DNA from 3 places in the Luteibacter sp. PvP120 genome. Region 3 is predicted to be linked to each of the others. Evidence: riboswitches for the same ligand, from Rfam matches in the RefSeq annotation. Region 3 holds a riboswitch; each other region holds the start of a gene.
The links. A riboswitch is a leader RNA that binds a small molecule or an ion and turns the genes downstream of it on or off. The one in region 3 is predicted to bind cobalamin.
Positions count from the first base shown of each region.

Region 1 (10,461 bases), on a different contig from region 3:
ATGCCCACCACCGTTTCGCGCACGGCTTCATCGTCCTCGGCCACGAGGATGGTCTCGTCACCGCCACGGATGGCTTCTTCTTCAATCGCCACGATGCGATCCTCGCTCTGCATCGACCGGGGCAGGTAGATCTTCACCGTGGTGCCCTCGCCCGGTTCGCTGTACATCTTGATATGACCACCGGACTGCTTGACGAAGCCGTAGACCATCGACAGTCCCAGTCCCGTGCCGCGACCTTCCGGCTTGGTGGTGAAGAAAGGATCGAACACCTTGTCGAGGATGTGGGCCGGCATGCCGCTGCCGGTATCGGTCACCGCAAGCATCACGTATTGCCCCGGACGAAGGTCGCCGTGGGTCTTGGCGTAGCTGTCGTCCAGCAACGCGTTGCCGGCCTCGACCGTGAGCTTGCCCTGGCCGTCCATCGCGTCGCGCGCATTGATCGCCAGGTTGAGCAGCGCGTTCTCGACGTTGGACGGATCGACCAGCGTGTTCCACAGGCCCCCGGCGATCACGGTCTCCACCTCGATCGCCTCGCCCAGCGCCCGGCGCAGCAGTTCGTCCATGTCGCGCACGAAGCGGCCGATGTTGACGACCTTGGGCGCCAGCGGCTGGCGACGACCGAAGGCGAGCAGCTGGGCGGCCAGCTTCGAGCCGCGGGTGACGCCCGCCATGGCATTGGCCACGCGTCGCTCGGCGCGTTCATTGCCCGACACGTCGGTGCCGAGCAATTGAAGGTTGCCGCTGATCACCTGCAGCAGGTTGTTGAAATCGTGGGCGACGCCACCGGTGAGGTTGCCGATCGCATCCATCTTCTGCGCCTGGCGCAGTTGCTCCTGGGCGGCATCCAGTTCCGCGTCGCGCGCGCGCTCGGTCGTGACGTCGCGGGCCACGGCGAAGATCATGCCGTCGCTGGGCACCGCCCGCCACGACAGCTGGCGAAAGCCGCCGTCGGCCGTGCGATAGCGATTCTCGAAGCGCAGCGTGGCCACGCCGTCGGCCAGTTGCCCGGTTTCCTCGCCCGTGCGTTCGGTATCCTCCGGATGCACGAAATCCAGGTACGAACGGCCCAGGGTCTCGCGCTCGCTCCAGCCGAGGATCGCGGTCCACGCCGGGTTGACCGACAGCAGGCGCGTGTCCGCATCGGCAACCAGCAGGATGTCGCTGGACAGGCGCCAGATACGGTCGCGCTCGGAAGTACGCTCCGCCACCTGCCGTTCCAGGCTCAGGGCCAGCTGCTGCAGCTCCCCCTCGGCACGGCGCCGCTCGACGGCGACGCGGGTGCGGTTGCCTACCTCGCGGACGAAGGCGATCTCTTCCTCCAGCCACTCACGCGGGTCGGCGTGGTTGAGGTACAGCAACGCCACCACCCCACCGCGCTCGGTCACCGGCATGTTGATGAAGGCGACGGCGCTGATGCCTGCCAGGGCATCCGCGGTATTCACGGTACGCGGGTCCTGGTAGGCATCGGTAACCAGGGCGGTGCGCCCGGCCTTGATGTCGTCGATGTACGAGCCGTAATCGCGGAAGTTCAGCACGCCGGCGATCGTCTGGATGCCCGGGGCGTTCCAGTCGCGTTCGACGGTGATGGTTTCCGCCACCGTATCGACCGTGCCGTAACCGGCACGGCTGACCCGTAGCGTGCGGCCGAGCACCTCGGCCACCCGATAGGCGATGTCCGTCGGGTCTTCCAGGTCGCGCAGCAGGTTGCTGACCTCGATCAGGGCCAGGCGGCGCTCTTCGGCACCGCCGGCATCCCCCGGCGTCTCCACGGTCGGGTAGACGCCGACCATGAACACGGGCTCGCCGTCCACCGGGCGCCGCCATGGCTCGACGGACACCCGCCACGCCGTGCCGTCCGCGGCCGTCAGCCCGATATCGCGGACCCCCTCGATACCGCCAGCCGCCAGCAGGGCGGTCAGGCGGGACCGGCTGTCGTCCGTCCACCAGTTCAGGAAGCCCTGCCCCGCCCCGTCACGAAGCCGTGCGGTCATCCAGGCATTGGCGTAAAGGAGTTCCCCTGTCGCCGACACGGCCGTGAAGCCGAACGGCAGTGCGTCGAACGCATGGGTGACCAGGGCGTGTTCCTGCAACGCGAACGTAGATGGCATCGAGCGAGCGGTCATGGGGCAGATCGCAGATGTTAAAGGTTCGAAGCCCTGCACTTTGTGTAGGCCATCTTCACGAAACGGTCATGTCGCGCTGCGGAAATCGGCACGCTGGGGGTTGCAAAAAAATGACTCCCGGCGGATCAAGCACATAGCGCATTTACCCTACATCTTGTGTTGACGGTACCGGGGACCAGCTATATGGTGTGTCCCGTTGGTGTCCGAAGAGGCGCGACTGCCCGTCGGACTTAATAGGGAATCCGGTGTAAATCCGGAACTGCCCCGCAGCGGTAAGTGGAAACGAACCCGTCACACGCACTGGTCCCCCTGGGATTGGGAAGCGACGGCTAGGCCGGACCCGAAAGGCGTCCCCGTCCACGAAGTCCGAAGACCTGCCAACAGCTGTCGCCCCGCCAGGCGTCGGTTTTTGTGGTGACGGCTTCCGCGGGGAGGCACGTCGCGGTCCGGAGCCCCCGATGGCGTGCTCCGACGCGACCCTTTTCCGCCGGCCCACCGCTTCGAGCCCCGTCCGAGGGAACGGGAGTTTGAACCGAGCCCTGGGGCACGCCTGACATGACCACGATGGAATCCGCCGCGCGCGAGCGCACCGAAGCAGCCGATACGGCCGTTACCTCCCCCGCCCCGGCGGACAAGGCACCCGCTGCCGGTTACCGCAACGAGCCGCCGCCGGCGTTCGCGCTGACGCCGCCGCACAGCCCCGGCCAGATGCGCGTCACCAAGCGCAACGGTGGCCAGGAAGCCGTCGACGTGAACAAGATCGTGCGCGCGGTGACCCGCAGCGCCGATGGCCTGTTCGCGGTCGACCCGATGCGCGTGGCGCTGAAGACCATCGGCGGCCTGTACGACGGCGCCACCACGCAGGAGCTGGACCAGCTGTCGATCCGCACCTCCGCGGCGCTCACCGCCGAGGAACCGGAATACGGCCAGCTGGCCGCGCGCCTCCTGGCCGCCTTCGTCGACAAGGAGGTGTCCGGCCAGGACATCCAGTCGTTCTCGCAGTCGATCAGCACCGGCTTCGAGCTGGGCATCCTCAACGAGCGCCTGCGTGACTTCGTGCTGGTCAACGCGCGCAAGCTCAACGATGCCATCGACACCGCCGGCTCGCGCCGCTTCGAATACTTCGGCCTGCGCACGGTCTACGACCGCTACCTGCTGCGCCACCCGACCCGCCGCTTCGTCATCGAGACGCCGCAGTACTTCTTCATGCGCATCGCCTGCGCCCTCGGCGGCAACGACGTGGCCGAGACGCTCGAGCTGTATCGCATGCTGTCGTCGCTGGAATACCTGGCCAGCTCGCCCACCCTGTTCAACGCCGGCACCGCGCACGAGCAGCTGTCGTCGTGCTTCCTGCTGGATTCGCCTCAGGACGCGCTGGAGTCCATCTACGCCAAGTACGGCGACGTGGCCCAGCTGTCGAAGTTCGCCGGCGGCATCGGCCTGGCCTATTCACGTATCCGCTCGCGCGGCTCGCTGATCAAGGGCACCAACGGTCATTCGAACGGCCTGGTACCGTGGCTGAAGACCCTCGATGCGTCGGTGGCCGCGGTGAACCAGGGCGGCAAGCGCAAGGGCGCCGCCTGCGTGTACCTGGAAAGCTGGCATGCGGATATCGAGGAATTCCTCGAGCTGCGTGAGAACACCGGCGACGACGCGCGCCGCACGCACAACCTCAACCTGGCCAACTGGGTGCCGGACCTGTTCATGCGCCGCGTCGAGACCGACGGCGACTGGTCGCTGTTCGACCCGAAGATCGTGCCGCACTTCGTCGACACCTGGGGCGCCACCTTCGAGGCCGCCTACGAGAAGGCCGAGGCCGAGGGCCTGGCCGTCAAGTCGATCAAGGCGCGAGAGCTGTACGCCCGCATGCTGCGCTCGCTCGCGCAGACCGGCAACGGCTGGATGACTTTCAAGGATCGTTCCAACGCCACCAGCAACCAGACCGCCCGTCCGGAAAACGTCATCCACCTGTCCAACCTGTGCACCGAGATCCTGGAAGTGACCTCGGAAGGCGAGACCGCCGTGTGCAACCTCGGCTCGGTGAACCTGGCCCGCCACGTGGTCGACGGCCAGTTCGATTACGACAAGCTCGCCACCACGGTGCGCACCGCCGTGCGCCAGCTGAACCGCGTGATCGACCTCAACTTCTACCCGATCGCCACGGCGAAGACGGCAAACATGAAGTGGCGTCCGGTCGGGCTTGGCGTCATGGGCCTGCAGGACGTCTTCTTCAAGCTCCGCCTGCCCTTCGACTCCGCGGAAGCGCTGAAGCTGTCCTCGCGCATCCAGGAAGAGATCTACTTCCACGCGCTGTCGATGTCCAACGAGATCGCCGAGCGTGACGGCGCCCATCCCGGCTTCGAGGAAACCCGCGCGGCCAACGGCGAGCTGCAGTTCGACTACTGGCCGGCCGCCACGCCGACCGACGTCGACGGTCGCTGGGCCGAGCTGCGCGAGAAGATCAAGGCGAAGGGCCTGCGCAACTCGCTGGTCATCGCCATCGCGCCGACCGCCACCATCGCCTCGATCGCCGGCTGCTACGAGTGCATCGAGCCGCAGGTGTCCAACCTGTTCAAGCGCGAGACGCTGTCGGGCGACTTCCTGGTGGTGAACCGTTACCTGGTGGACGAGCTGAAGACGCTGGGCCTGTGGACCGCCGAAGTGCGCGACCAGATCAAGCTCGCCGAAGGCTCCGTCCAGGGCATCACGTCCATCCCGGCCGCACTGCGCGAGGTGTATCGCACCACGTGGGAACTGCCGCAGAAGGCCCTGATCGACCTGGCCGCCTCCCGCGGCGCCTACATCGACCAGAGCCAGTCGCTGAACCTGTTCATGGAAAACCCGAACATCGGCCAGCTGTCGTCCATGTACATGTACGCCTGGAAGTCCGGCATCAAGACGACGTACTACCTGCGTTCGCGTCCCGCCACCCGCATCACCAAGACCACGGTCAGCTCGTCGTCGGCCGCGCTGCCCACGGCCGGTGCGCCGGCGGTAGCCGATGCGCAGGAACAGGCCGAAGCCGCGGTGTTCTGCTCGCTCGAGAACCCCGAATACTGCGAAGCCTGCCAGTAACCGACCACGCACGACGACCCATGTAGGAGCGCACGCTGTGCGCGAAAACCAACAACGCGACGACGCGGCAACGCTGCGGATCGCGCTGCATCTCCGCTTCGTTGGCTTTTCGCGCACAGCGTGCGCTCCTACACGTGCCACGCTACACGCGCCACGGTGCCGCCGTGCCTGGCGCCATCCTTTCTGAGGTAGCCCCGATGTCCGCTTTGCCCGTCGCCCGCGACACCCATATCCTCGATCCCGGTTTCGAGCTCACCCTGCGGCCGATGAAGTACCCGCAGTTCTATGAGATGTACCGCTCGGCCATCCGCAACACGTGGACGGTGGAGGAAGTGGACTTCTCGCTCGATACCAGCGACCTGAAGTCGAAGATGTCAGACGCCGACCGGCACCTGATCCATCGCCTGGTGGCGTTCTTCGCCACCGGCGACACCATCGTGTCGAACAACCTGGTGCTCAACCTGTACCAGCACGTGAACTCGCCCGAGGCGCGCATGTACCTCTCGCGCCAGCTGTACGAGGAAGCGCTGCACGTGCAGTTCTACCTTACGCTGCTGGACACGTACATTCCGGAGCCGAGCGAGCGCAACAAGGCCTTCGACGCGATCGAGAGCATTCCCTCGATCCGCCAGAAGGGTGAGTTCTGCTTCAAGTGGATCGACTCGATCCAGAACCTCAACCGCCTGGAAACGCGCGAGCACCGCCGCCAGTTCCTGCTCAACCTGATCTGCTTCGCGGCCTGCATCGAGGGCCTGTTCTTCTTCGCCGCCTTCGCCTACGTCTACTACCTGCGTTCGCGCGGCCTGCTGCACGGCCTGGCCTCGGGTACCAACTGGGTGTTCCGCGACGAGTCGGGCCACATGGCCTTCGCCTTCGAGGTGGTGCGCACCGTGCGCGAGCAGGAGCCGGACCTCTTCGACGACCAGATGCGCCAGGAAGTGGAAGCCATGCTGGAAGACGCCATCGCTTGCGAGACCCAATTCGCGGCGGACGTGCTCTCCGGCGGCGTGGCCGGCCTTTCGGTCACCGACATGCGCCAGTACCTCGAATACTGCGCCGACCAGCGCCTGGTCCAGCTGGACATGCCGAAGAAATACGGCGCGAAGAACCCGTTCGACTTCATGGACCTGCAGGACGTCCAGGAACTGACCAACTTCTTCGAGCGCCGCGTCTCCTCGTACCAGGTGGGCGTGCAGGGCGAGGTCGCCTTCGACCAGTCGTTCTGAAACAAGAACCCTCGTTCTAAAAACGAGGGTGTAGGAGCGCACGCACGTGCGCGAACCCTCTCCACGGCAAGGGCGACCGATGCCATACCGCTCCAGGCGAGCGAGCGTTTCCGTGAGCCTGGTACGCGATACCGGATGCACGGAAACGCTCGCTGGTTTAGACGGTCGGCTTCTTTCGCCTCAGTTAGAGGCTGAGGGTTCGCGCACGTGCGTGCGCTCCTACCCCCCGCCCAAACGATCCGGTAAGTGCGGCACCCGCGTCCCGTACGTGCGGACGTCCTGTAAGATGCATGCTGCATTGCAACAGGAAGCGTCCCCATGACCGAGATCGACCGTCCCATCGAGGCCCGCGTCCTCGAAATCGTCTTCCCCGACCATACCAATCACCTCGGCACGCTGTTCGGCGGGCAGGCGCTGGCGTGGATGGACAAGGCGGCCTTCCTTGCCGCTTCGCGTTACTCCCGACAGATCGTCGTCACCGCCCGCTCCGAGCAGGTGGATTTCCACGTGCCGGTGCGCAAGGGCCAGATGGTGGAACTGATCGCCACCGTGGTGTCGGTCGGCCGCACCTCGATGAAGATCGACGTGGCGATGTACACCGAGGACCTGATCACGGGCGCCCGTGAGCTGTGCACCCGCGGCACCTTCACCATGATCGCGCTGGACGCGGAGCATAAGCCGACACCGGTCGCGCCACTGCCGGTCGCCACCGCCGACCACTGACACCACGGACACCGCACGCGCCGCTGGCGGTTTCCCGAGTAGATGAAAGCAGGCCGGCGCAGCCTGCAGCATCGTTCGCAAGCTGGCCGGCGCAGCTTGCTGTGTCGCTTGCGAGCAGGCCGGCGTGGCTCGCGTCGTCGCTCACCCGCCGCCCCTACCCAACGGACCGCAGCTCAGTCGAGCTTGTAATCGAAGGTCAGGAACACTTCCCGTCCGTTGTACTCGGAGGCCGTCTGCCCCGTGGTGACGAACTCGAAGCCGCCGGCGTAGTAGGGAATCGCGCCGACCTTGTTGAAGATGTTCGATACCGTGAGCTTCAGGCGCGTGTCGGGATTGATCTGCACGGCGGCGGAGCCGTTCCAGGTGATCCAGACGGGGGTGTGGCCCTTGTAGGTCGTATCGGCCACGGTGACCTGGTTGCCGTCCTGGGTGACCTGGCACACGCCGGTGGCCAGCTGCTGCCCGCCGTTGGGCACCGTGACCATGCCCGGCTGGATGCCGTTCGGCAGCGTGTCGCAACCGTCGTAGTTCGGCGCGCGCATGCTGCCGGCGCGCGTGCCGGAGATCGACACGTTCCATGCGCCCCTGTTCCATTCGCCGATCCACGTGACCCGGCTGGCGACGTTCTGGTAACGGGTGTTCTGCAACTCGTCGGAGGCCAGCACGCGCTGCTTGTACGACAGGTTATCGGTGTAATTGATGCCCGCGCGGAAGTCGCCGTAGCCGTCCGTATGGAACTTGTAATCCAGCGACGCGTCGATGCCGCCGACATACAGCGAGGCCTCGTTGATCGGGCCGGACTGCACGGTAAGGATCTGCCCGGTGGCATCGCGCTTCACCATCTGCGTGACCATCTGGCAGTAGGCCGAACCCGCTACGTGCGCCGTATAGGGCGACAGACCGGACGTGCCGTTGGGCTTGGTGCCGGTCAGGCAGCCGGCTTCGTCGTTGAGCACGGTGCCCTGGTCGAGGTACTGGATGGCGTTGTCCACGCCCATGTGCCAGTAGTCCGCCGACACGGACAAGCCCTGCACGCCCGGCACCTGCCACACGAAACCGTAGGTCCACGAGTGGCCGGTCTGCGGCAGCAGCAGGCGGCTGCCGTTGGTGAACAGCGTGTAGTACTGCGAGGTGGGCCGCTGGACCTGGTTGCACCATGTGCTGTTGTTCTGGCCCGCCTTGATCGCATTCACGCACTGCAGCGGGTCGATGTAGTCGCCCACCGGCGAGGTGGAGCCGGTCAGGTAGATGGCCTGCATGTCCGGCGCCTTGAAATTGGTGCCGTAACTGCCACGCAGCAGGAGCCCGTCGTACGGGCGCCATTCGATACCCGAACCCCAGGTGCGGGCGACGTCGGCACTGCTGGCGTCGTTGTACTTGTCCAGGCGGCCGGAGAGCGTCCAGGTCACCGAATCCAGCAGCGGCACGCGGAACTCCGTGCCCAGCGAATACCGCTGACGCGTGCCGCCACCGGTGAGGTAGGCCCCGAACGGGTTCTGGAACGTGGCCGGGTCCTGGGCACGCGCATCGGGCGAGAGCTTGAAGGTGTTGTGCGCCGCTTCCAGCACCGCCGCCCAGCCCACCGCCTCGTCTACCCACGGAAACTTGAACAGGTCGCCGTTGAGGCGCAGTTGCGCCTGGTCGAGCGACGACGACGAGGTGTTCTCGCCGTTCACCGCGAACTGGCTGTACTGCTGCGGCGTGATGGGATTCCAGAACTGCTGCCAGTTCATCGCGTAGATGGGCAACCCGTCGGCCGTGGTGCCCTGCTGCTGGCCGAGGAAGAAGCGGCTCATGGCCTGTGCGTTGTAGCCGGTGAAGTCTTCGCGCACGATGTACTTCTGGCTATTGAGGTTCAGGTCCCAGTTGAACCTGCCGTCGAAGACGGTGCCCCGCACGCCGGTCTGCAGGTTCCAGTTCTGCTCGCGGTCGTGCGTGTTGGCCGAGGTGCCGATTTCCTGCGCGGTCAGCTGGCGGATGGCCTGGTGGATGACCTGTCCGGTCGTCTGGTCGTAGAACGGCCCGGAGCCGAACACGTTCAACTGGGTGTTGGAGATACCGACGGTGCGGTACAGGGCCGCCGAGCCGTACAGCTGCATGCCGTTGCTGAAATCGTATTCGCCCGACACGTAGCCGTTGTTGCTGCGGCTGCCCGGCGTCAGTACCCAGTTCTGGAACAGCGCCGGCTGCGCGCAGTACGAACCGTTGTCCGTCACGCCGGTGATCTGCGTGCCGTTCGTGGACACGGTATGCGACTGGGCCAGGCGCGAGTTGGTGAACTTCTCGCACGTGCCCGCAGGCGGCGCGATGTACTGGCCGCCGCCGTTCATGACGGACAGGGCGATGGACCCGGCGGCGTCGTACTGGTAGCCGAACATGCGCGACGCCGGGCTCCATGAGCCGTAGCCCGCATCGGCGACGGAATCCTGGTAAGGCCGGTCCATGCCCCACAGGGCCGTGCGGTTCGACTTCTCCAGGTTGTAGACGACGCGCCAGTTTTCGCCCGACCGGCCGCCGAAGAAATTGATGTCGCCGTAGGCGCGTCCGCCCCGCGTGGCGCCACCGCCGGTCACCTGAAGCTCGTCACCCTTGTAGTTCTTCTTCAGGATCACGTTGACCACGCCCGCCACCGCGTCCGAGCCGTAGATGGACGAGGCGCCGGAGGCGAGTACCTCGACATGGTCGATCATGCCGGTGGGCAGGTTGTTGTAGTTCTGGAAGTTGCTCTGCTTGTTCAGCGGCTGCGGGTAGTCGACGATACGGTGGCCGTCGATCAGCAGCAGGCTGAAGCCCGGGCCGAGGCCACGAAGATTCACCGAGCGCGCATTCACCGAGCTGGAACCCCAGGCTGCGGAGTCGGATATCTGCTGGCCGACCTGCGGCAACGAGTCGAGGAATTCCCACAGCGTGGTGTAGCCCTGCTGCTTGATCTGCTCGCCCGTGATGGTGACCACCGGCGCCGGCCCTTCCACCTCCACGCGGGGAATCATCGAGCCGGTCACCGTCACGGCCTTCAGTTCGACGGCCTTGTCGGGCTTATCGGTGGTGCCGGTCGGCGGCGTGGCCGACTGCGCAAAAATGGCTGGCGCCCAAAGCGCGAGCGCGATGGAACTGGCGACGATGCTGCGCCGCAAACCGACTGTGTTCATCCCTTGTTTTCCCCGTGCGAGCGTTTGGTCAGGTGGATACCGACCGGCGCCAACCCCCATTGGCGCACGACGGTTTATATACGCATCAACGATTCATATATGCCCGAATAGCCTTATAAGCTGAAATTCCCTCGATGCAAGTTGCGGCGCAGCAAGCCAGCGCTT
Region 1 is NZ_JBSRXP010000011.1:88,818-99,278, reverse strand. Features, by position in the region: gene ACVKN3_RS17865 (hybrid sensor histidine kinase/response regulator) at 1-2,123, opposite strand, end outside; cobalamin riboswitch at 2,304-2,519, shown strand; gene ACVKN3_RS17860 (ribonucleoside-diphosphate reductase subunit alpha) at 2,679-5,198, shown strand; gene ACVKN3_RS17855 (ribonucleotide-diphosphate reductase subunit beta) at 5,396-6,424, shown strand; gene ACVKN3_RS17850 (acyl-CoA thioesterase) at 6,743-7,147, shown strand; gene ACVKN3_RS17845 (TonB-dependent receptor plug domain-containing protein) at 7,321-10,296, opposite strand.
Region 1: it holds a riboswitch for cobalamin, as region 3 does, so the genes downstream of both, ACVKN3_RS17860 (ribonucleoside-diphosphate reductase subunit alpha) here and metE (5-methyltetrahydropteroyltriglutamate--homocysteine S-methyltransferase) in region 3, are expected to answer to the same signal.

Region 2 (10,461 bases), on a different contig from region 3:
AGTTGTTCCAGGGCGGACAGCAGCGCCTCGCCGTCGGCGGGATGCAGGCCGGCGGAGGGTTCGTCGAGTACATAGACCACGCCGAACAGGTTGGAGCGGATCTGCGTGGCCAGGCGCAGGCGCTGCAATTCGCCCGGCGACAAGGTAGGGCTGGCGCGGTCCATCGACAGGTAGCCCAGACCCAGCGACTGCAACGTGCCCGCGCGGACCAGCAGGTCCTGCGCGATGCGCTGCGCGGCGATGCGTTTCTCCGGCGAGAGGTGCGAGGTGCGGCGCACGTCCGATGAGCCCTGGTGCGCGGCGCCACCGCCGGCCACACGCTTCGCGTCGGCGCGCTTGCCTGCGGCGCGGCTTCGCGTGCTCGTGCTTGAGTCGTCGTCGAAGCGGCCTTCGGCGATGGGCCGCAGCGTGTCCACCAGCGCATCGAACGACAGCGCGGACAGGCTGCCGATGTCCAGGCCGGCGAAGGTCACCGCCAGCGACTCGCGCTTGAGCCGCTTGCCGTCGCACAGCGGGCACAGGCTGCCGATCATGTAGCGCGACACGCGTTTCTTCATCAACGGGCTTTGCGTGCTCGCGAACGTGTGCAGCACGTAGCGACGCGCGCCCATGTACGTGCCCATGTAGCTCGGCTCGGTCTTGCGCTTGAGCGCGGCACGCGTTTCGGCGGGGGTGAAGCCCGCATACACCGGTACCGTCGGCGTTTCCTCGGTGAACAGTATCCAGTCGCGCTGCTTCTTCGGCAGGTCCTTCCACGGGATGTCCACGTCGTAGCCCAGCGTGACCAGGATGTCGCGCAGGTTCTGCCCATGCCAGGCCGGTGGCCACGAGGCGATGGCCCGCTCGCGGATGGTCAGGGTGGGATCGGGCACCATCGAGGCCTCGGTCACCTCGTAGACGCGCCCCAGGCCATGGCAATGCGGACAGGCGCCCTGCGGCGTGTTCGGTGAGAAGTCCTCGGCGAACAGCATCGGCTGGTCCGGCGGGTACGAGCCGGCGCGCGAATACAACATCCGCACCAGGCTGGATAACGTGGTGACGCTACCCACCGACGAGCGCGTGCCTGGCGTGCCGCGTTGCTGTTGCAGCGCCACTGCCGGCGGCAGCCCTTCGATGTCGTCGACATCGGGAACGCCCACCTGGTCGATGAGGCGCCGCGCGTAGGGGGCCACGGATTCGAAATAGCGCCGCTGCGCCTCGGCGTAGAGCGTGCCGAAGGCGAGCGAGGATTTGCCGGAGCCCGAAACGCCGGAGAACACCACAAGGGCGTCGCGCGGGATGTCGACGTCGATGTTTTTCAGGTTGTGTTCGCGTGCGCCACGGACGCGGACGAAGCCGCGGGTGTCGGTGGGCGTAGGGAAACTGGCGGGAATGGTAGGCGGGGCGTTGCGTCGGGTCATGCCCGTATTATCGCCGCCGGATCATCTGCCGTGACGTGAAATTGCGTGTTGTTGCGTGGGGAGGTAGGGCGGGTTGTGTGGGGGCGTGTTTGCGGGTGTGTGGTCGCGGGAGTGGATCGCGGACATCGTCCGCTCCTACAGGTACACGTTGCGCCGACTACCTACGTAGGAGCCCACGATGCGGGCGATCCAGACAACCTCAGCGCCGACGGGCAACCACACGCACGCGCTGCATGCGCCGCTGCTGCATCAGGTTGAACCAGAACAGCGTTTCCGTGACCACGCCTGCACCGACGAGCAGCAGTGTTCCGGTGACCGACCCGGCGACATATGACACGACGGCCAGGGCCAACCATGCGGCGAGGATGAGGTGGCGCTGGCTCATGGTGTTTCTCCTGCGTGCTGCGCGACACCGGGACCCGGGCGCGGCCTGAAACGATCCTCGGCTACACAGGAGGTGGTGTCAATCGGCCATATGTCAAGGTTTGGTGGACGATTCAGCCTCGGTAACGCAGTGCATCCACCAGCAAGGTAAGGGCCGGCACGGGCTGTCGGCGGTTGGGGTAATAGAGGTGATAGCCGGCGAAGGGTTCGCACCAGTTCTCCAGCACACGCACCAGCGCTCCCGCTTCGACATGCCGCGAGACCACGTCCTCGGGTACCCAGGCCAGGCCCAGGCCAGCCAGGGACGCACGGACGATCGCGTTCATGCCGTCGAGGATCAACTGGCCCTCCACCCGCACCTTCACTTCGCGGCCGTCCTTCTCGAAGTCCCAGGCGTACAGGCTGCCATAGGTCGGCAGGCGCAGGTTGATGCAGTTGTGCCCGGTCAGGTCCTGTGGCGTGCGCGGGAGCGTGCGCCGCTCGAAATAGCCGGGCGTGGCGACCACGGCCATGCGCATGGGCGGGCCAACCGGCACGGCGATCATGTCCCTGGCCAGGTGCTCGCCCAGGCGGATGCCGATGTCGTAGCGCTCGGCCACGATGTCCACCAGCCCGTAATCGACGCTCAGCTCGACATGGATGTCCGGGTACTGCGGCAGAAACCGTTCCAGCGCAGGCATGACGATGGATTGCGCGGCATGCTCCGCGGTGGTGATGCGCAGGTTGCCTGCCGGGCGTTCGCGCAGCTCGCCCAGGGCCTCGATCTCCGCCTCGATCTCGTCGAAGCGCGGCCCCACGCTGCCGATCAGCCGTTCGCCCGCCTCGGTGGGCGAGACGCTGCGCGTGGTGCGCGCCACCCTCAACCCAGCGATTAAGCGGGGTAACACGCTTGGTCCTATGTCGTGGATTCATCAATGGGCGGGGTGACGTCGCTGCGCTCATCACGCCCGGAGCGATGGGGTGATGCCCGATCATGACCCCACGCCCTGACGCCGTAGCCCCGCCGTTTACTGCATCGCAGCGTGTCCCCATGCGTTGCGCCGCCTACAATCGATGGGCCACAGGTGTCCTGCCGCCGCCATTCCGGTGCGCAGGGTGAAACGGGAAGCCGGTCCGATGCCGGCGCTGCCCCCGCAACGGTAGGCGAGAAAACCCGACTCAGAACCACTGCGGCAACGCGGGAAGGTGTCGGGCTGATGCATGCCGCATCGCTCGCAAGCCCGGAGACCGGCCCGTGGTAGACATCGCATGCGGTGTCTTCCTCGGGTGTTGCGGTGGGCAACCGGATGAGCTGACTCGACGCGGCGTCCGTTGTCTCGAATCACTTGTCTTGTCCCTCGCACGCCCGGTTTCGCGGGTGAGCGATCTGGAGACTGGACAATGAACGAGATGAACCCGGCCGCGACCCATGTCGCCACGGTAAAGCTGCTGATCGACGGCGAGTTCGTCGAATCGACCACCACGCAATGGCGTGACGTGGTCAACCCGGCCACGCAAGTAGTGTTGGCACGCGTGCCCTTCGCCACGCCCGCGGAAGTCGAGGCGGCGGTGGACGCCGCGCGCCGAGCCTTCGTCACATGGCGCAAGACGCCTATCGGTGCGCGGGCGCGCATCTTCCTCAAGTACCAGCAACTGATCCGCGAGCACATGGCCGAACTGGCCGCGACGCTCACGGCGGAGCAGGGCAAGACGCTGCCCGATGCCGAAGGCGACGTGTTCCGCGGCCTGGAGGTGGTGGAACACGCGGCGGCCATCGGCAACCTGCAGCTGGGCGAGCTGGCCAACAACGTGGCCGGCGGTGTCGATACGTACACGCTGCTGCAACCGCTGGGCGTGTGCGCGGGCATCACGCCGTTCAACTTCCCGGCGATGATTCCGTTGTGGATGTTCCCGATGGCGATCGCCACGGGCAACACCTTCGTGCTGAAACCGTCGGAGCAGGACCCGATGGTGACCATGCGCCTGGTCGAGCTGGCGGTGGAGGCGGGCATCCCCCGCGGTGTGCTCAACGTGGTGCATGGTGGTGAGGACGTGGTCAACGCGATCTGCGACCACCCGCAGATCAAGGCGGTGTCGTTCGTCGGCTCCACCCGCGTCGGCACCCATGTCTACCATCGTGCTTCGCAGACCGGCAAGCGCGTGCAGTGCATGATGGGCGCGAAGAACCACGCCGTGGTGCTGCCCGACGCCCATCGCGAGCAAACGCTCAACGCGATGGTCGGCGCGGCGTTCGGCGCGGCGGGCCAGCGCTGCATGGCGGCCTCGACGGCCGTGCTGGTCGGCGCCGCGCGCGAATGGCTGCCCGACCTGGTGGCCCGCGCGAAGACATTGAAAATCAATGCGGGCAGCGAGGCCGGTACGGATGTCGGCCCGGTCATCTCCTGCGCGGCGCGCGATCGCGTGCACGCCTTGATCGACGCCGGTGTGGCCGAAGGCGCCACCCTGGAGCTGGACGGCCGCGATTGCCGCGTGCCGGGCTACGAACAGGGCAACTTCGTCGGTCCGACCATCTTCTCGGGCGTGCGCCCAGGCATGCGTATCTACGACGAGGAAATCTTCGGTCCCGTGCTCGTCGTGCTCACGGTGGACACGCTGGATGAGGCGATCGCGCTGGTCAACGCCAACCCCAACGGCAACGGCACGGCGTTGTTCACGGGCAGCGGCGCCGCGGCGCGTCGTTTCCAGGAAGACATCGACGTGGGGCAGGTCGGCATCAACGTGCCGATCCCGGTGCCGGTGCCGCTGTTCTCGTTCACGGGCTCGCGCGCCTCGAAGCTGGGCGACCTGGGGCCGTACGGCAAGCAGGCGGTCATGTTCTACACGCAGACCAAGACGGTCACCTCGCGCTGGTTCGACGACGGCGGCACGGGTCACGGCGTCAACACCACCATCAGCCTGAAGTGAGGGCGCCCCTCATGGACATTCCGGTGACGGTGCAGGCTGCGGGCCTGAGCGACGAGCAGAATGCGTTCCGCGAGGCGGCGCGCGACTTCGCCCAGGCGGAGCTGGCGCCGCATGCGGCGCACTGGGACGCGCAAGGCATCTTCCCGCGCGAGGCCATCGGCAAGGCCGGCCAACTGGGCTTCTGTGGCCTCTATGTGGACGAAGCGGCGGGTGGTACCGGCCTCACGCGACTGGACGCGGCCATCGTGTTCGAGGAACTGGCCGCGGTCGATCCCTCCACGGCCGCCTTCATCAGCATCCACAACATGGCGACCTGGATGCTGACCACCTACGCCCAGCCTGCACTGTTGCAGGCATGGGGCGAACCGCTGGCCAGCGGCACGCGTCTCGCCTCGTACTGCCTGACCGAGCCGGGCGCGGGTTCCGATGCGGCCTCGTTGCAGACGCGCGCCGTGCGCGAGGACGACCATTACCTCATCAACGGCAGCAAGGCGTTCATCTCCGGGGCCGGCGCCACCGACATGCTGGTGGTGATGGCCCGCACCGGCGGCGACGGCGCGCGCGGCATCAGTGCGTTCGCGGTGCCCGCGGATACCGCGGGGATCGGCTACGGCCGCAAGGAGGAAAAACTCGGCTGGAACAGCCAGCCCACGCGTGGCATCACGTTCGAGGACGTGCGTATCCCCGCAACGAACCGGCTGGGCGAGGAAGGCGAGGGCTTTCGCATCGCGATGAAGGGCCTGGACGGTGGCCGGATCAATATCAGCGCGTGTTCGCTGGGCGCGGGGCAGGGGGCGCTGGATGCGGCTCGCCGCTACCTGGGTGAGCGGCGCCAGTTCGGCCGCAAGCTGGGCGAGTTCCAGGCGCTCCAGTTCAAGCTGGCCGACATGGCCACGCAACTGGTGGCCGCACGGCAGATGGTCCACACCGCCGCGCGTAAGCTGGACGCACGCAGCCACGACGCCACGGTGTGGTGCGCCATGGCCAAGCGTTTCGCCACGGATGCCGGCTTCGCCATCTGCAACGATGCCTTGCAGTTGCATGGCGGGTACGGCTACATACGCGAGTACCCGATCGAGCGGCTGCTGCGCGACAGCCGGGTGCACCAGATACTGGAAGGCACCAACGAGATCATGCGCGTGATCGTGGCGCGCCACCTGCTCAACACCGAAGAGGAATTGCGATGAGTGGCTACAAGGACACCGATTGGACCGGACTGGCGCTGAAGGTCGAGGGCCATACGGCCGTCGTGACCCTGCGCAACCCGCCGGCCAACACCTGGACGGTGCACAGCCTGACGGCACTGCGGGATCTGGTCGGCGCATTGAACGCCGATCGCGACATCTACGCCCTGGTCGTCACGGGCGAGGGCGGCAAGTTCTTCTGCGCCGGCGCCGACCTCAAGCAGTTCGCCGACGGCGATCGTGCCGTGGCGCGAGAGGCGGCCCGCCGTTTCGGCGAGGCCTTCGAGGCGCTGTCCGCCTTCCGTGGCGTGAGCATTGCCGCGATCAACGGCTACGCGATGGGCGGCGGCCTGGAGTGCGCGCTGGCGTGCGACCTGCGCATCGCCGAAGCGCACGCGCAGATGGCGCTGCCCGAGGCCGGCGTGGGCCTGTTGCCGTGCGCGGGCGGCACGCAGAACCTTCCGCGCCTGGTCGGCGAAGGCTGGGCCAAGCGGATGATCCTGCTCGGCGAGCGCGTCGACGCGCCCACGGCGCTGCGGATCGGTCTGGTCGAAGAGGTGGTCCCCACCGGCGAAGGCCTGGCCACGGCCCTGGCCTGGGCCGCACGCTCCCACGCACAAAGTCCGACCAGCGTCACGGCGTGCAAGCGACTGGTCCAGGCCACCCGCACCCAGACCCACGCGGCAGCGCTGGTGGCGGAGCGTGAGGCCTTCGTCGACCTGTTCGACAGCGCCGACCAGGCCGAGGGTGTGCACGCCTTCCTGGAGAAGCGTAGCCCGCAGTGGAAGAACGCATGAGCGCGACGCCGATGGAGACGCCGGACGATGCACCGGTGCTGTTCGACGAGCGTGCGACGCGCGACGGCCGGCGCATCGGCATCGCCACACTGAATGCGCCAAAGACATTGAACGGCCTGTCGCTGCCGATGGCCCGACTGCTCGACGAGCGACTGCGTGCCTGGGCCGACGACGACGGCATCGTCATGGTGCTGCTGCAGGGCGCAGGCGAGAAGGCCTTCTGCGCCGGTGGCGATCTGCATGGCCTGTACCGGGGCATGCTGGACCATCGCGACGGCAGCCACGACATCGCTCGCGATACGCCTGCCGCCGCTTTCTTCGCCACGGAATACCGGCTCGACTACCACATCCACCGCTATGCTAAGCCGGTGCTGTGCTGGGGCCACGGCATCGTCATGGGCGGCGGCATCGGCCTGATGGCCGGCGCCAGCCATCGCGTGGTCACCGAGCGCTCGAAGCTGGCGTTCCCGGAGATCACGGTGGGCCTTTACCCGGACGTGGGCGGCAGCTGGCTGCTTCGCCGCGTGCCCGGCCACGGTGGCATCTTCCTCGCCCTGACCGGCGCGCCGCTGAATGCGGGCGATGCGATCCATGCGCGCCTGGCGGATCATTTCGTTGAGTCGTCGCGTCACGACGAGGTGGTCGCAAGGCTGATCGACACGGCATGGTCCGACGCCGCCACGAAAAACCACGCGACGCTCTCGGCCCTGCTTGAGTCGTTCGCGCAGCCTGCGTCCGCCGGTCCACTGCAGCAGCATGCAGCGCTCATCGAGCGCCTCTGCGCACCGTCGAACCTCGACGAGGTCGTCGCCGGCATCATCGCCCTCGACACCGACGACGCGTGGTTGCAGGCGGCGAAAACCACGCTGCTCGCCGGCGCCCCCGGATCGGCGAGGCTGGGCTTCGAACTGCAGCGGCGCGCCGCCGACCTGTCGCTCGCGGATACCTTCCGCCTCGAATACGCCGTGTCGCTGCATTGCGCCGCGCACGGCGACTTCGCCGAAGGCATCCGTGCCTTGCTCATCGACAAGGACCGCCAGCCGCGCTGGAACCCCGCCACCCTCGCCGAGGCCACGCCGGCCTGGGCGGAAACCTTCTTCCACGCCCCATGGGCCGCCGCGGATCATCCGCTGGCCGACCTGGGTGCCTCCACGGAATCCTCGCCATGAGTCGCATCGCTTTCATCGGACTGGGCAACATGGGCGGCCCGATGGCCGCCAACCTGCTCAAGGCCGGGCACCGCCTGCGCGTGTTCGACCTGGTGCCGACGGCGGTGGAGGCCGCGGTCGCGCTCGGCGCTACCGCGGCCGTCAGCGCGGTAGACGCCGTGGTGGACGCCGAGGTGGTGATCTCCATGTTGCCGGCCAGCCGTCACGTGGACGCGCTGTATCGGGGCGACGCGGGCCTGCTGGCGGCGATTCCGGCCGGCGCGCTGGTCGTCGACTGCAGCACCATCGCCCCGGAGACGGCGAAGCAGGTGGCCCGGGCTGCGGCCGATCGTGGGCTGGCTATGCTCGACGCGCCGGTGTCCGGCGGCACGGCCGGTGCTGCGGCCGGCACGCTCACCTTCATCGTGGGCGGCGACGCCGCGGTGCTGGAACGCGCACGGCCGTTGCTGGCGTCGATGGGCAAGAACATCTTCCATGTCGGTGCGAACGGCGCCGGGCAGGTGGCCAAGCTGTGCAACAACATGGCGCTGGGCGTCATCATGGCCGTCACCGGCGAGGCTATCGCCCTCGGCGCCGCGCATGGACTGGACCCGGCCGTGCTGTCGCAGATGATGGCGGTCAGCACCGGACGCAGCTGGGCCACGGAGGTCTGCAACCCCTGGCCCGGCGTGCTGCCCGGCGCACCCGCGTCGCGTGGGTACACCGGCGGCTTCGGTACCGACCTGATGCTGAAGGACCTTGGCCTGGTGACCGAGGCGGCGGTGGGCGTGGGCGCGTCCATCCCGCTGGGCGAACTGGCGCGCAACCTGTACGCGCTGAACAGCAAGGCCGGCCGCGGCGGGCTGGATTTCTCGAGCGTGGTGAAGCTGGTCGCGCCTTCGCTGGACGGTTGAACCGAGGCGACGCCCGCGACGGCTCAGGCGCGCAGGTGCTCGCGGCATAGCGTGAGCACCCGCTGCCGCAGCCAGCGGTGGCCGGGATCGTTGTCCAGTCGCGGATGCCACATCTGCGACACGGTGATACGCGGTGTCACCACCGGCAACTCGAAGATGGCGATACCGTCCGTTGGTGTCGCCAGGAACGATGCTGGCACCAGCCCGACCAGGTCGGAGGCACGGACCACCGCCAGCACCGCGTGGAAGGCCGGCACCACCGCCACCACCTCGCGTTCCAGCCCGGCGACCGCCAGCGCGGTATCGACCGGACCTGTCGCCTGACCGCGGCGAGAGGCCACGACATGGCCGTGCGCGACATAGCGCCCGGCCGTCACCGGATTGCCATCGTCGAGTGGATGACCTCGCCGCACTACGCCGACGAAACGGTCGCGGAACAGGGCCTGTGTGCGTACCTCAGGCCCCATGCCGCCCACGACGCCCACCTCCAGGTCGGCCAGGCCTTCGCGCAGGTGCATCGGTGTCTTCTCGGCCTTGGACGCGAAGTGCAGGCGCACCCCGGGGGCGAGTCGCCGGGCGTCGGCGATCAGCAGCGCGGCGAACACCTCGACGAAGCCGTCGTTCGCACGCAGGGTGAAATCCCGTCGCAGGCCTGCCACGTCCTGTTCCGTCACGGCGGGCCGCAGCGCGCGTCGCGCGTCTTCCACCAGGCCACGAGTCACCTCGCGCAACGCTACCGCATGCGGTGTCGGCACCATGCGGCGTCCGGCACGTACGAGTAGTTCGTCCCCAGTGGCGGCACGCAGGCGCGTGAGCGTGCGGCTCATCGCCGATGCACTCAGACCGAGGCGGCGCGCCGCGCCCGCCACGCTGGCTTCCGCGAGCAGGGCGTCCAGCGCGATCAGCAGGTTCAGGTCGGGCTCGTCCATGGCGCATCGTAGCGTGGCTTAGGCCTCGATAAGGCGTCCGGTGCATCTATACATTTCCGTTCGCGCGCCTTCCGCCCCATGTCCAGGGACACTACGTTGCATGGACCGCCCGCGAAGGGCAGCCCCTGTATCGGAGCGTCGCATGACACCTTCATCCCCACGCAAGACCATCCTGCTGGTCGGCGCCTCGCGCGGACTCGGTTTTGCCCTGGCCGAGGACTACCTCCGTCGCGGCTGGCAGGTTATCGCCACCGGGCGTGCCCACTCGATGGAACGGCTCCATGCACTGGCCGAAACATCGGCGGGTGCCCTCGAGGTGATGACACTGGACATCACCGACCCCGCCGGCATCGCCGACCTCCACGCACACCTGGTACCACGCCGGCTGGATACGCTGTTCGTCAATGCGGGCACAAAGAACGCCGACTGGGAAGGCATCGCCGACGTATCCACGGAGGAGTTCGTCCGCGTGATGGTGACCAACGCCCTGAGCCCGCTGCGGGTGATCGAGGCGCTGCACGCGTGCGTGTCGCCCAAGGGCACCATCGGGGTGATGTCGTCGGGGCAGGGCAGCCTGACCAACAACACCAACGGCCAGTACGAGGTCTATCGGGGCAGCAAGGCGGCGTTGAACATGTTCATGCGCAGCTTCGCCGCACGGCACAAGGACGAGGCGCGCACGCTGCTGCTGATGGCACCGGGTTGGGTGCGCACCGACATGGGCGGGCCGGACGCGCGGCTCACCATCGCGGAGAGCATCCCCCGCCTGGTCGATACGATGCTCGCGCACGAGGGCATGCC
Region 2 is NZ_JBSRXP010000001.1:979,896-990,356, reverse strand. Features, by position in the region: gene ACVKN3_RS03920 (excinuclease ABC subunit UvrA) at 1-1,400, opposite strand, end outside; gene ACVKN3_RS03915 (hypothetical protein) at 1,600-1,785, opposite strand; gene ACVKN3_RS03910 (LysR substrate-binding domain-containing protein) at 1,898-2,641, opposite strand; cobalamin riboswitch at 2,830-3,034, shown strand; gene ACVKN3_RS03905 (CoA-acylating methylmalonate-semialdehyde dehydrogenase) at 3,174-4,688, shown strand; gene ACVKN3_RS03900 (acyl-CoA dehydrogenase family protein) at 4,700-5,875, shown strand; gene ACVKN3_RS03895 (enoyl-CoA hydratase) at 5,872-6,669, shown strand; gene ACVKN3_RS03890 (enoyl-CoA hydratase/isomerase family protein) at 6,666-7,838, shown strand; gene mmsB (3-hydroxyisobutyrate dehydrogenase) at 7,835-8,731, shown strand; gene ACVKN3_RS03880 (LysR family transcriptional regulator) at 8,755-9,660, opposite strand; gene ACVKN3_RS03875 (SDR family NAD(P)-dependent oxidoreductase) at 9,803-10,461, shown strand, end outside.
Region 2: it holds a riboswitch for cobalamin, as region 3 does, so the genes downstream of both, ACVKN3_RS03905 (CoA-acylating methylmalonate-semialdehyde dehydrogenase) here and metE (5-methyltetrahydropteroyltriglutamate--homocysteine S-methyltransferase) in region 3, are expected to answer to the same signal.

Region 3 (10,461 bases):
CACCGCGATGGTGGGGCGCGAGATCGAGAACCTGTTCCCGAAGATGGACCACGACATCGGCGAGGTGATCTTCGAGGCGAAGCACGTCACCTGCTGGGACGTGGCCAACCCGAACCGAAAGCGGGTCGACGACATCTCCTTCGCCGTGCGTCGCGGCGAGATCCTCGGCATCGCGGGGCTGGTGGGTGCAGGCCGCACGGAGCTGGTCTCGGCCATCTTCGGTGCCTACCCGGGCCGCTACGAAGCGGAACTGGTGCTGGAAGGCAAGCCGGTGAAGATCCGCTCGCCCGAGCAGGCGATCAAGGCCGGCCTGTCGCTGGTGCCGGAAGATCGCAAGCGCCAGGGCATCGTGCCGCTGCTGGGCGTCGGCGACAACATCACCCTGGCCACGCTGGCGCATTACGCGCACGCCGGCCAGATCGACCGCCAGGCCGAGCTGCAGGTGGTCGACGCCGAGATCAAGCGGCTGCGGGTGAAGACCGCCAGCCCCGAACTGGCCATCGTCGGCCTGTCCGGCGGCAACCAGCAGAAGGCGGTGCTGACCAAGATGCTGCTGCCCGGGCCGAAGGTGCTGATCCTCGACGAGCCCACGCGCGGCGTGGACGTCGGCTCCAAGTACGACATCTACAAGCTGATGTTCGAGCTGGCCGCGAAAGGCGTCGCCATCATCATGGTGTCCTCGGAAATGCCCGAGGTGCTCGGTGTGAGCGATCGCGTGCTCGTCGTTGGCGAGGGCAAGCTTCGCGGCGATTTCAAGAACGTCGGCCTCACCCAGGAACAGGTCCTCGAGGCTGCGATCTCCCATGCCGCCGAAGGCCCCGCTCACGCGGCCTGATCCTTCGAACCCTTTCACGCGCCACCACGGAAGCTCCTCCATGCAGGCCCAGCAAATCCAGCAACTGTTCGTCCGCTACAAGATCCTCGCGCTGCTCATCGCCGTCGCGCTCATCTGGGTGTTCTTCCACGTCAAGACCGACGCGGCGTTCATCACGCCCGGCAACCTGTCCAACCTGTTCCGGCAGATGGCCATCACTGGCATGCTTGCCTGCGGCATGGTATTCGTCATCATCGCGGGCGAGATCGACCTCTCGATCGGCTCGCAGCTCGGCCTGCTGGGAGGCGTCGTCGCCATCCTCACGGTCAACCAGGGCTGGGGCACATGGCCGTCCATCGGCGTGGTGATGCTGCTGGGCCTGGCCATCGGCGCGTTCAACGGCTTCGTGGTCACGAAGATGCGCGTGCCGTCGTTCATCGTCGGCCTGGGCGGCATGCTGGCGTTCCGCGGCATCGTGCTCTACATCACCGGCAGCTCCACCATCGCGCCGGCACCAGACGACCTGATCCAGCTGGGCCAGGGCTTCGTGCCCGTGGAGATGTCGCGCTGGATCGGCGGCGTCATCTTCCTCGCCATGGTTGCGTTGACCGTCCGCCGTCGGCTGCGCCGGTCGAAGCTGGGCCTCCAGCAGGCCGCGACGTGGATCGACGTGGTCAAGCTGGTCGCGATCGGTGCGGTCATCTTCGCCTTCGTGCGCACACTCAACGACGCCAACGGCATCCCCATTCCGGTGATGATCCTGCTCGGGCTGCTGGCGGTGTTCACCTACGTGTCGACGCAGACCGTGTTCGGCCGCCACATCTACGCCGTGGGCGGCAACATGGAAGCCACGCGCCTGTCCGGCGTCAACGTGGCCCGGGTCAAGCTGGTGGTGTTCGCGCTGATGGGCCTGATGTGCGCCTTCGCCGGCATCATCACGGTGGCGCGCACGGGCTCCGGCTCACCTTCCGCCGGTACCGGCGGCGAACTGGACGCCATCTCGGCCTGTTTCATCGGCGGCACGTCCATGCGCGGCGGTTCCGGCACGGTCTACGGCGCGCTGATCGGCGCCCTGGTCATGGCCAGTCTGGACAGCGGCATGCAGCTGATGGACGTGGACAATTCCTGGCAGATGATCATCAAGGGCGCCATCCTGGTCCTCGCCGTGTGGGTCGACGTCCTGTCCGGCTCCAACCGCAACGGCTGATCACCAAAAACGACCCTGTAGGAGCGCACGATGTGCGCGATGGGGGGTGTCGGAATATATAAACCTTCCGCATTACCCGTTCGCGCACATCGTGCGCTCCTACGTGGGTTGGCTGTGGCTTGTTATTTGTCGAGGTTGCGGGCCAGCTTCAGGTGCTGCTTCAGCGTCGGCAGGGTCTTCTTCGCGAACGCCTGCAAGTCCTTGTTGGACCCCTTCTCGGCTTCCACCTCGAAGATCGCCACGGCCTTTTCGTGGTCGGCCACCATCACCTTGGCGAACTCCTTGTCGAAGGCCGCACCATTCATGCGCTTCAGCGCATCGATGTCCTTCTGGTTGGCCGGCGGCGGTGCTTCCGCGGTGGCATAACCGCGATCGCCCGCAGCGAGGCTTTTCAGTTCCTCGCCCGCCTTGGTGTGGTCGTCGATCATCTTCTGGCCGAACGCCTTGACCTTCGCCGAGCCGGCGTTGGTCTGGGCCAGCTTGCCCAGTTCGACCTCGGTCAGGCCCGCGCCGCTGGCGTTGGTGACGAAGCCGGCGTCGGTGGCGCTGCCACCCTTGGAATCCTTGACCTGGGCATGGGCGGCGAAGGGCAGGGCGGCTACGAGCAGCGTGGCGGCGAGGAAGCGGGGCAGGGTACGGGACATGGTGGATCCTCCGATAACAGGTCCCAGATGTCGCATTCCGGCCATGAAAGGCTCGTGACCTTGTCGCCCCGCACGGGTGCCCCGGACTACCGCGCACCGCCCACGCCGCCCACGCCGCCAAAGAAAACGGGCGCCCGAAGGCGCCCGTTCCGTATCGCGTGTCGCCTCGAAATTACTTGACGCGGGCCACCTTGGCGCCGAGGCCGGCGGCCTCGCGCAGGATCTCGGCCTTGTCGGTCTTCTCCCACGAGAACGCCGTGAACGTGTTGCCGTTCTTGTCGGTGATCTCGTAGGGCTTGCGGCCGAAGTGGCCGTTGGAAGCCGTCGGCTGGTACATCGGGTGCACCAGGTCGAGCATCTGGATGATGCCGTACGGGCGCAGGTCGAAGTGCTTGCGGATCAGCTTCTCGATCTTGTCGTCGGCGATCTTGCCCGTGCCGAAGGTGGTGACCGAGATGGAGGTGGGCTCGGCCACGCCGATGGCGTAGCTGACCTGGATTTCGCAACGGTCGGCCAGGCCGGCGGCCACGATGTTCTTGGCGACGTAACGCGCGGCGTAGGCGGCCGAACGGTCGACCTTGGACGGATCCTTGCCCGAGAACGCACCGCCACCGTGACGGGCCCAGCCGCCGTAGGTGTCGACGATGATCTTGCGACCGGTGAGGCCGCAGTCGCCCACGGGGCCGCCGATCACGAACTTGCCGGTCGGGTTGATGTGGAACTTGGTGCCTTTGTGCAGCAGCTTGGCCGGCAGCACCGGCTTGAGGATCAGCTCGCGCACGCCTTCGATCAGGTCCTTCTGCTTCACGTCCGGATCGTGCTGGGTGGAAAGCACGACGGCGTCGATGGCGACCGCTTCGCCGTTCTCGTAACGCAGGGTGACCTGGCTCTTGGCATCCGGGCGCAGCCACGGCAGCGGCGAGTTCTTCTTCTTGCGGACCTTGGTCTGCTGCTCGACGAGGCGATGGGCGTAATGGATGGCCGCCGGCATGTATTCGGCGGTCTCGTTGGTGGCGTAGCCGAACATCAGGCCCTGGTCGCCAGCGCCCTGTTCTTCCGGCTTCTTGCGGTCCACGCCCTGGTTGATGTCCGGCGACTGCTTGCCGATCAGGTTGAGCACGCCGCAGGTCTCGCCGTCGAAGCCGACGTCCGAGGAGTCGTAGCCGATGTCGAGGATGACCTTGCGGGTCAGCGCTTCCAGGTCGATCCAGGCGCTGGTGGTGATTTCGCCCGCGACGATGGCGACACCGGTCTTCACCAGCGTCTCGCAGGCCACGCGTGCACGCGGGTCCTGAGCCAGGATGGCGTCCAGGACGGCGTCGGAGATCTGGTCGGCGATCTTGTCCGGGTGGCCTTCGGAGACCGACTCGGAGGTGAAGAGGTAATTGCTCATCGAGGGTATATATCCTTCTTTACGGATAAAGAGATAAATGGGGCGCGCCATGATACACCCCCCATCACCGGTTTGCAGCGGGGGAGGGTACGCCTCGATGGTGACGATTGCATGGATGTTCAGGGGCGGGACCCGGTCTACGGGCCCGCACGCTTTTTTGGGGGGGTAGGAGCCCACGATGTGGGCGAACCCTCAGGTCACGCTCGGCGAATGAAGCCACACATCGCATCCACGCGAGCGTTGCCGTGAGTCGAACGAAGCGGCTTTTGAAGCGTTTTAAAGCCGCACCAGGCGAGTCTAAAAACGCTCGCCTGGGCACGAGGTCGGCTTTTTTCGCCCCTAGCTACGTAGACGGTTCGCCCACATCGTGGGCTCCTACCGGTCCCTTTTATGCCGCCGTCGTCAGCCTCTCCCGGGCCGTCCGGGCTACCGAGACCATGCCTTTCAGGGCTTCGGCCACCTCTGGCCAGTCACGGGTCTTCAGTCCGCAATCCGGATTGACCCACAACTGGTCGGGTCGCAGCACCCTAAGTGCCCGGTCCAGCAGGTCGGCCATCTCGGCCTCGGCCGGCACGCGGGGCGAGTGGATGTCATAGACCCCGGGACCGATGCCGTTCGGGTAGCGGAAGCGGGTGAAGGCATCCAGCAGTTCCATGCGCGAGCGGCTGGTCTCGATGGAGATGACATCCGCATCCATGGCCGCGACGGCCTCGATGATGTCGTTGAACTCCGAGTAGCACATGTGGGTGTGGATCTGGGTGGCGTCGCTGACGCCGCCGGCCGTGATCCGGAACGCGTCCACCGCCCAGGCGAGGTAATCGGCCCAGTCGGCGCGATGCAGCGGCAGGCCCTCGCGCAGCGCGGGCTCGTCGATCTGCACGATGCCGATGCCTGCTTTTTCCAGGTCGTGCACCTCGTCGCGCAGGGCCAGCGCGATCTGCCGGCAGACCTCGGCGCGGGGCAGGTCGTCGCGCACGAACGACCACTGCAGCATGGTCACCGGGCCCGTCAGCATGCCCTTCATGGGCTTGTTGGTCAGCGATTGCGCGTAGCTGGACCAGGCGACCGTCATCGCCGCCGGCCGGGCCACGTCGCCGTAGATGATCGGCGGCTTGACGCAGCGCGAGCCGTAGCTCTGCACCCAGCCCAGCGAGGTGAACGCATAGCCCTGCAGCTGCTCGCCGAAATACTCCACCATGTCGTTGCGCTCGGGCTCGCCGTGCACGAGGACATCCAGCCCTATCTCGTCCTGGAAGGCCACCGCGCGGCGTACTTCGTCACGCAGCACGGCCTGGTAGGCCTCGTCGTCCAGCTTGCCGGACCGGTGCGCGGCACGCGCGAGCCGCAGGTCGGCGGTCTGCGGGAACGAGCCGATGGTGGTGGTGGGCAGGTCGGGCAGCCCGAAGCGCTCACTCTGCACGTTGGCCCGGAACGCATAGGCCGAACGGCGCTGGCCGAACTGCGGTGTCAGCCCGCGCACGCGCGTACGCACCTCGGCGCGCACCACGTCGGGCGAGCGGCGACGCGCCTCCACCGTATCGTGCTGGCGGGCGAGCACGCGTTGCGCGGCCTCGTCGCCGGTCGCGGCATCGGCGTAGCGGCGCAGTTCGACGATCTTCTGCCGGGCGAACGACAGCCACTCGCCGATCGCGCCGGGCAGGCGCTTTTCCTCGGCGGCGTCGATGGGCACGTGCAGCAGCGAGCACGAGGTGGACAGCCAGAGTCGATCGTCACCCAGGCGCTTGCGTGCATGGGCGATGCGCGGGCCGATGATTGCCGGGTCGCTCAGCCAGATGTTGCGGCCGTCCAGTACGCCGGCGGACAACACGCGCCCGGCGGGCAGCGCGTCGATCACCGCGTCCAGTTGCCCCGGAGCACGGGCCAGGTCCACGTGCAGGCCGGCCACCGGCAACGACGTGGCCAGGGCCAGATTGGCCCCCAGGTCACCGAAATAGGTGGCCAGGAGGATGCGTCCGCGCGTGCGCTCGCCGATGGCGGCGTACGCCGACCGGTACGCCGCCTGCCAGGCCGGGTCGAGGTCCAGCACGAGGGCCGGTTCGTCGACCTGCACCCAGTCGGCGCCGGCTTCCGTCAGCGCGTCGAGCAAGCCGCTCCAGGCCGGCAACAGGGCATCCAGCAGGGCCAGGGGGTCGCTGCCGTCCACGGTCTTGGCCAGGCGAAGGAAGCTCAGCGGGCCCAGCAGCACCGGGCGCGCCGTATGGCCCGCGGCCACGGCCTCGCGGTATTCCGCCACCGCCTTGTCGGCCCGGGTAGCGAAGACCTGGCCCGCATGCAGTTCCGGAACGATGTAGTGGTAGTTGGTATCGAACCACTTGGTCATCTCCAGTGCGTGCAGGTCAACCGTGCCGTCCTGGCGACCGCGTGCCATGGCGAAGTAGCCCGCCAGGGCGTCCCGCGCATGCAGGTCGCGGTAGCGCTCGGGGATGGCATCCACCGCGACGGCGGCATCGAGCACATGGTCGTAGAGGGAAAAGTCGTTGACCGGCACGCTGTCGGCGCCGGCCTCGCGGGCGAGTTGCCAGTGCCGCTCGCGCAGCTGGCGGGCGACGGCGAGCAGGGCCTCGCGGTCGCTATCGCCCCGCCAGTGGCTTTCGAGCGCGCGCTTGAGTTCACGGCGTCTGCCGATGCGGGGAAAACCGGGGTAGGTAACGTGTGGCATGTGGATACGTCCTCTTCGTGGCAAAGAGGAGGGAAGGGCGGCCCGCTGCCGGACACGCGCGCGCCGCCGCACGCAGGTGCACGGCGTCGTGGGTGTCATGCGGCGTACCGTCGACCTTCGCCCCCGCGGGCGAACCGGGCCACCACGCGGGCGCGGTGGGTCCAGGTCGTGCGGAGCGCGCGTACCCATGACGGTACGCGTGCTCAGGCCGGCGGCAGGTCTTCGGGCTCGTGGATGTGGCACCGGAACAGGTGCCGCCTTGCGCGTCGCTTCCCGGATCGTTGTTCGATCCAGTGCCTGTGACGCGTTCGTCTCCACATACCGCTGCGGGGCAGCGCCGGATTCGCACCGGCTTCCCTCTTAGCTTTTATCTTTCCATTCGAATAGAGAGATAAAGACCGCTGGCGAGCGAAGACTAGCCTGCGTGGTGGGGGCAGGTCAACGCGTCGGGATGCATCGCCTCGACACGCCGGCCGCGAGGATGCGCCAGGACATCGGCGGGAGGCGGGACATGGCGGGACGACACATCGTGATGGCGACGGTCGGGTCACAGGGCGACCTGTTTCCCTTCCTGGCCGTGGGCCGGGAGTTGGCGGCGCGCGGACACCAGGTCACCGTGGCCGCGCACGCGATCCATCGCGAGGCGGTGGCGGATGCCGGTTTGCGCTTCCTCCTGGCCAGCGGCATCGCCGAGCCGGCGGACAAGGCCGCCTTCGCCGCGCGCGCGTTCCACCCGCTGCGTGGCCCCCGCTTCGTCGTTCGCGACCTGGCTGCCGCGGATGTGGCGGCAAGCTACCAGGCCCTGGCGCCCGTCTGCACTGAGGCGGATGCCATCGTCACGACCACACTGGCCTTCGCCGCGCAGATCCTCGGGGAAACCACGCATGTCGCCTGGCTGTCCGCGGTGCTGTCGCCGGCCGCGTTCCTGTCGGCGTACGATCCGCCCGCCACGGGCCTGGCCATCCTCGACCGCTTCCTGCGCACCACGCCACGACGCGGCGCCTGGCTTCGTCGTATGGCCGAGCACGTCACGGCACCGTGGACGCGCCCGGTGCGCCGATTCCGCCAATCGCTCGGCTTGCCGCCGGTCTCGGCAGGGGGTGATCCCTTCCACCGCGGGCAGCACGCGCGCGATGGCGTGCTAGCCATGTATTCGCCGTTACTCGGGCAGGCGCCGGCCGATGCGCCGGCGCATACCCTGGTGACGGGCTACTGCCGTTACTCTCCCTCCTTGGGCAGCCTGTCGCCGCCATTGATGGCGTTCCTCGACGCCGGCGAGCCACCGCTGGTGTTCACGCTGGGCTCGGCGGCGGTCCACGCGGGTGAAGGCTTCCTTCGCGAAAGCATGGGCGCCGCCGCGATGCTGGGCCGACGCGCCGTACTGCTGACGGGATCACCGGAAATGCGTTCGCGTCTGCCGACCGTGCTGCCCGATGGCGTGCTTGCCGTCGAATACGCCCCGCACGGCGCCCTGTTCGAACGTGCCGCGGCCGTCGTGCACCACGGCGGCGTAGGCACCACTCAGGAAGCCCTCCGCGCCGGTTGCCCCTCCCTGGTCGTGCCGCATGGGTTCGACCAGCCGGACAACGCGGCGCGGGTGGTTCGACTCGGCGTGGGGGCCGTGTTGCCAGCGTCGCGCTATCGCGCGGATCGCGCCGCCGCGAGGTTGCGCGTGCTGCTTGCCGATGAAGGCGTCGCCCTGCGCGCGCAACACGCGGCCACGGCCATCCGGGCGGAAACGGGTGCGTCTCGGGCCGCCGACGTTATCGAACGGGCGATCGAAACGCGGCGGCATCCACGCTCACCTTCGATAGCGAGCTGATCGCAAACGCCACGCTTCAGCGCGCAGCGGTTACGCGTCATTTGGAAGGCAGGCTTCATTCGAAGCCCGCAATGGCCCTGGGCGTATAAGCGCCCTCCAGCGTGGCGATCTCGTCGGCGGTCAGCGTAAGCTCGATCGCCGCCACGGCATCGTCCAGGTGCTGCGGCTTCGATGCGCCCACGATCGGCGCGGTGATGCCTTCGCGCTGCGCGACCCATGCCAGCGCTACCTGTGCGCGCGGCACGCCGCGCGCCTCCGCCACCTTCTTCACCGCGGCGACGATGGCACGGTCGGCGTCTTCCGTGCCGCCGTAGAGCGTGTTGCCGAACACGTCGCTCTGCTGCCGGGTGCTGCCTTCGTCCCAGTCGCGCGTCAGCCGTCCGCGTGCCAGCGGGCTCCACGGCAGCAGCGCGATGCCTTCGTCGATGCAGAACGGCATCATCTCGCGCTCTTCCTCGCGCTGCAGCAGGTTGTAGTGGTCCTGCATGCTGACGAATTCGGTCCAGCCATGCAGGCGCGCGGTGTAGATCATCTGCGCGAACTGCCACGTATACATCGACGACGCGCCGAGATAACGCGCCTTGCCGGCCTTGACCACGTCGTGCAGGGCTTCGAGCGTTTCCTCGATCGGCGTATCCGGGTCGAAACGATGGATCTGCAGCAGGTCGATATAGTCGGTTCCCAGGCGGGCGAGCGAATCATCCACCGAGTGGAAGATCGCCTTGCGTGACAGGCCCCCGCCGTTCGGCCCCTTGTGCCAGCGGAAGAACGTCTTGGTGGCGATCACCACTTCGTCGCGGCGTGCGAAGTCGCGCAGCGCGCGGCCGACGATTTCCTCGGAGGTGCCGTCCGAGTAGGCATTGGCGGTATCGAACGTATTGATGCCCAGGTCCAGCGCCTTGCGCAGGAAGGGGCGGCTCTGCGCTTCATCCAGCGTCCATGTGTGGTTGCCGCGGTCGGGCACGCCGTAGGTCATGCAACCCAGGACGACGGGGGAAATCTCCAGGCCGGTACGGCCGAGTTTCGCGTAACGCATGGGTAGGGACTCCATGGAAAGAAACAGCGATCTTGGCGGATGTCACGTGGACGTGGCATAGAGCTCCCGTGACATCACGGCCGCTGCTTGTGGCGTCTTCGCGACGCCGCTCGACCGAATATAGTCTTCGAAATCTTTCGATGGCGCGCTTGAAAGCGTCGTGCATGCCCCTATGTCATGCGCACGACGCTATGGTGTCATCCCTGCCAACCTTTGAAGAGCGCCACCCCATGTTCCGTTGCAAGCACGATTTGAAGCACCGCCTATCGATCGCCCCTGGGGCGCGTCGCGGGTGCGCGCGCTTCGTGCGGTGCGGCACGCCGTCCTAGGCGGCCGGCGCCAGCAGCCTGTCGAAAGCACCCGCAAGGGTGCTTTTTTTTTGATTTTTTTTCGTCGTCTCCGGAGTGCACGTGCCATGAAGAACCGCCGCGACCCCCGATCCTGACCCGTCCGGCTCCGCCAGGGGCGGCGGTCGTCGGATCGGGGAGTGCCTCGCTTGCCCCCTCGTCCACGCCCCTGGCGATCCCTTCAGGACACTGTCACCCATGAACACCGTCAACCGCGATACCCGCATTCCCGTCGACCGCTGGCGCAACCTTGGCATCATCGCGCACGTGGACGCAGGCAAGACCACGCTCACCGAGCGCCTGCTTTACGCCTCCGGCGCGATCCATCGCACGGGTGAGGTGCACGACGGCGCGACCACCACCGACCACATGGAGCTCGAGCGCGAGCGCGGCATCACGATCGGTGCAGCGGCCGTGCGCGCGCAGTGGACGCCGGATGGCGGCGAGCCGCATCGGCTTACCCTTATCGATACCCCGGGACACATCGATTTCGCGATCGAGGTGGAACGTTCGTTGCG
Region 3 is NZ_JBSRXP010000002.1:47,263-57,723, reverse strand. Features, by position in the region: gene ACVKN3_RS04150 (xylose ABC transporter ATP-binding protein) at 1-835, shown strand, start outside; gene ACVKN3_RS04145 (sugar ABC transporter permease) at 876-2,021, shown strand; gene ACVKN3_RS04140 (DUF4142 domain-containing protein) at 2,144-2,665, opposite strand; gene metK (methionine adenosyltransferase) at 2,838-4,058, opposite strand; gene metE (5-methyltetrahydropteroyltriglutamate--homocysteine S-methyltransferase) at 4,447-6,738, opposite strand; cobalamin riboswitch at 6,935-7,156, opposite strand; gene ACVKN3_RS04125 (glycosyltransferase) at 7,250-8,560, shown strand; gene ACVKN3_RS04120 (aldo/keto reductase) at 8,616-9,596, opposite strand; gene fusA (elongation factor G) at 10,142-10,461, shown strand, end outside.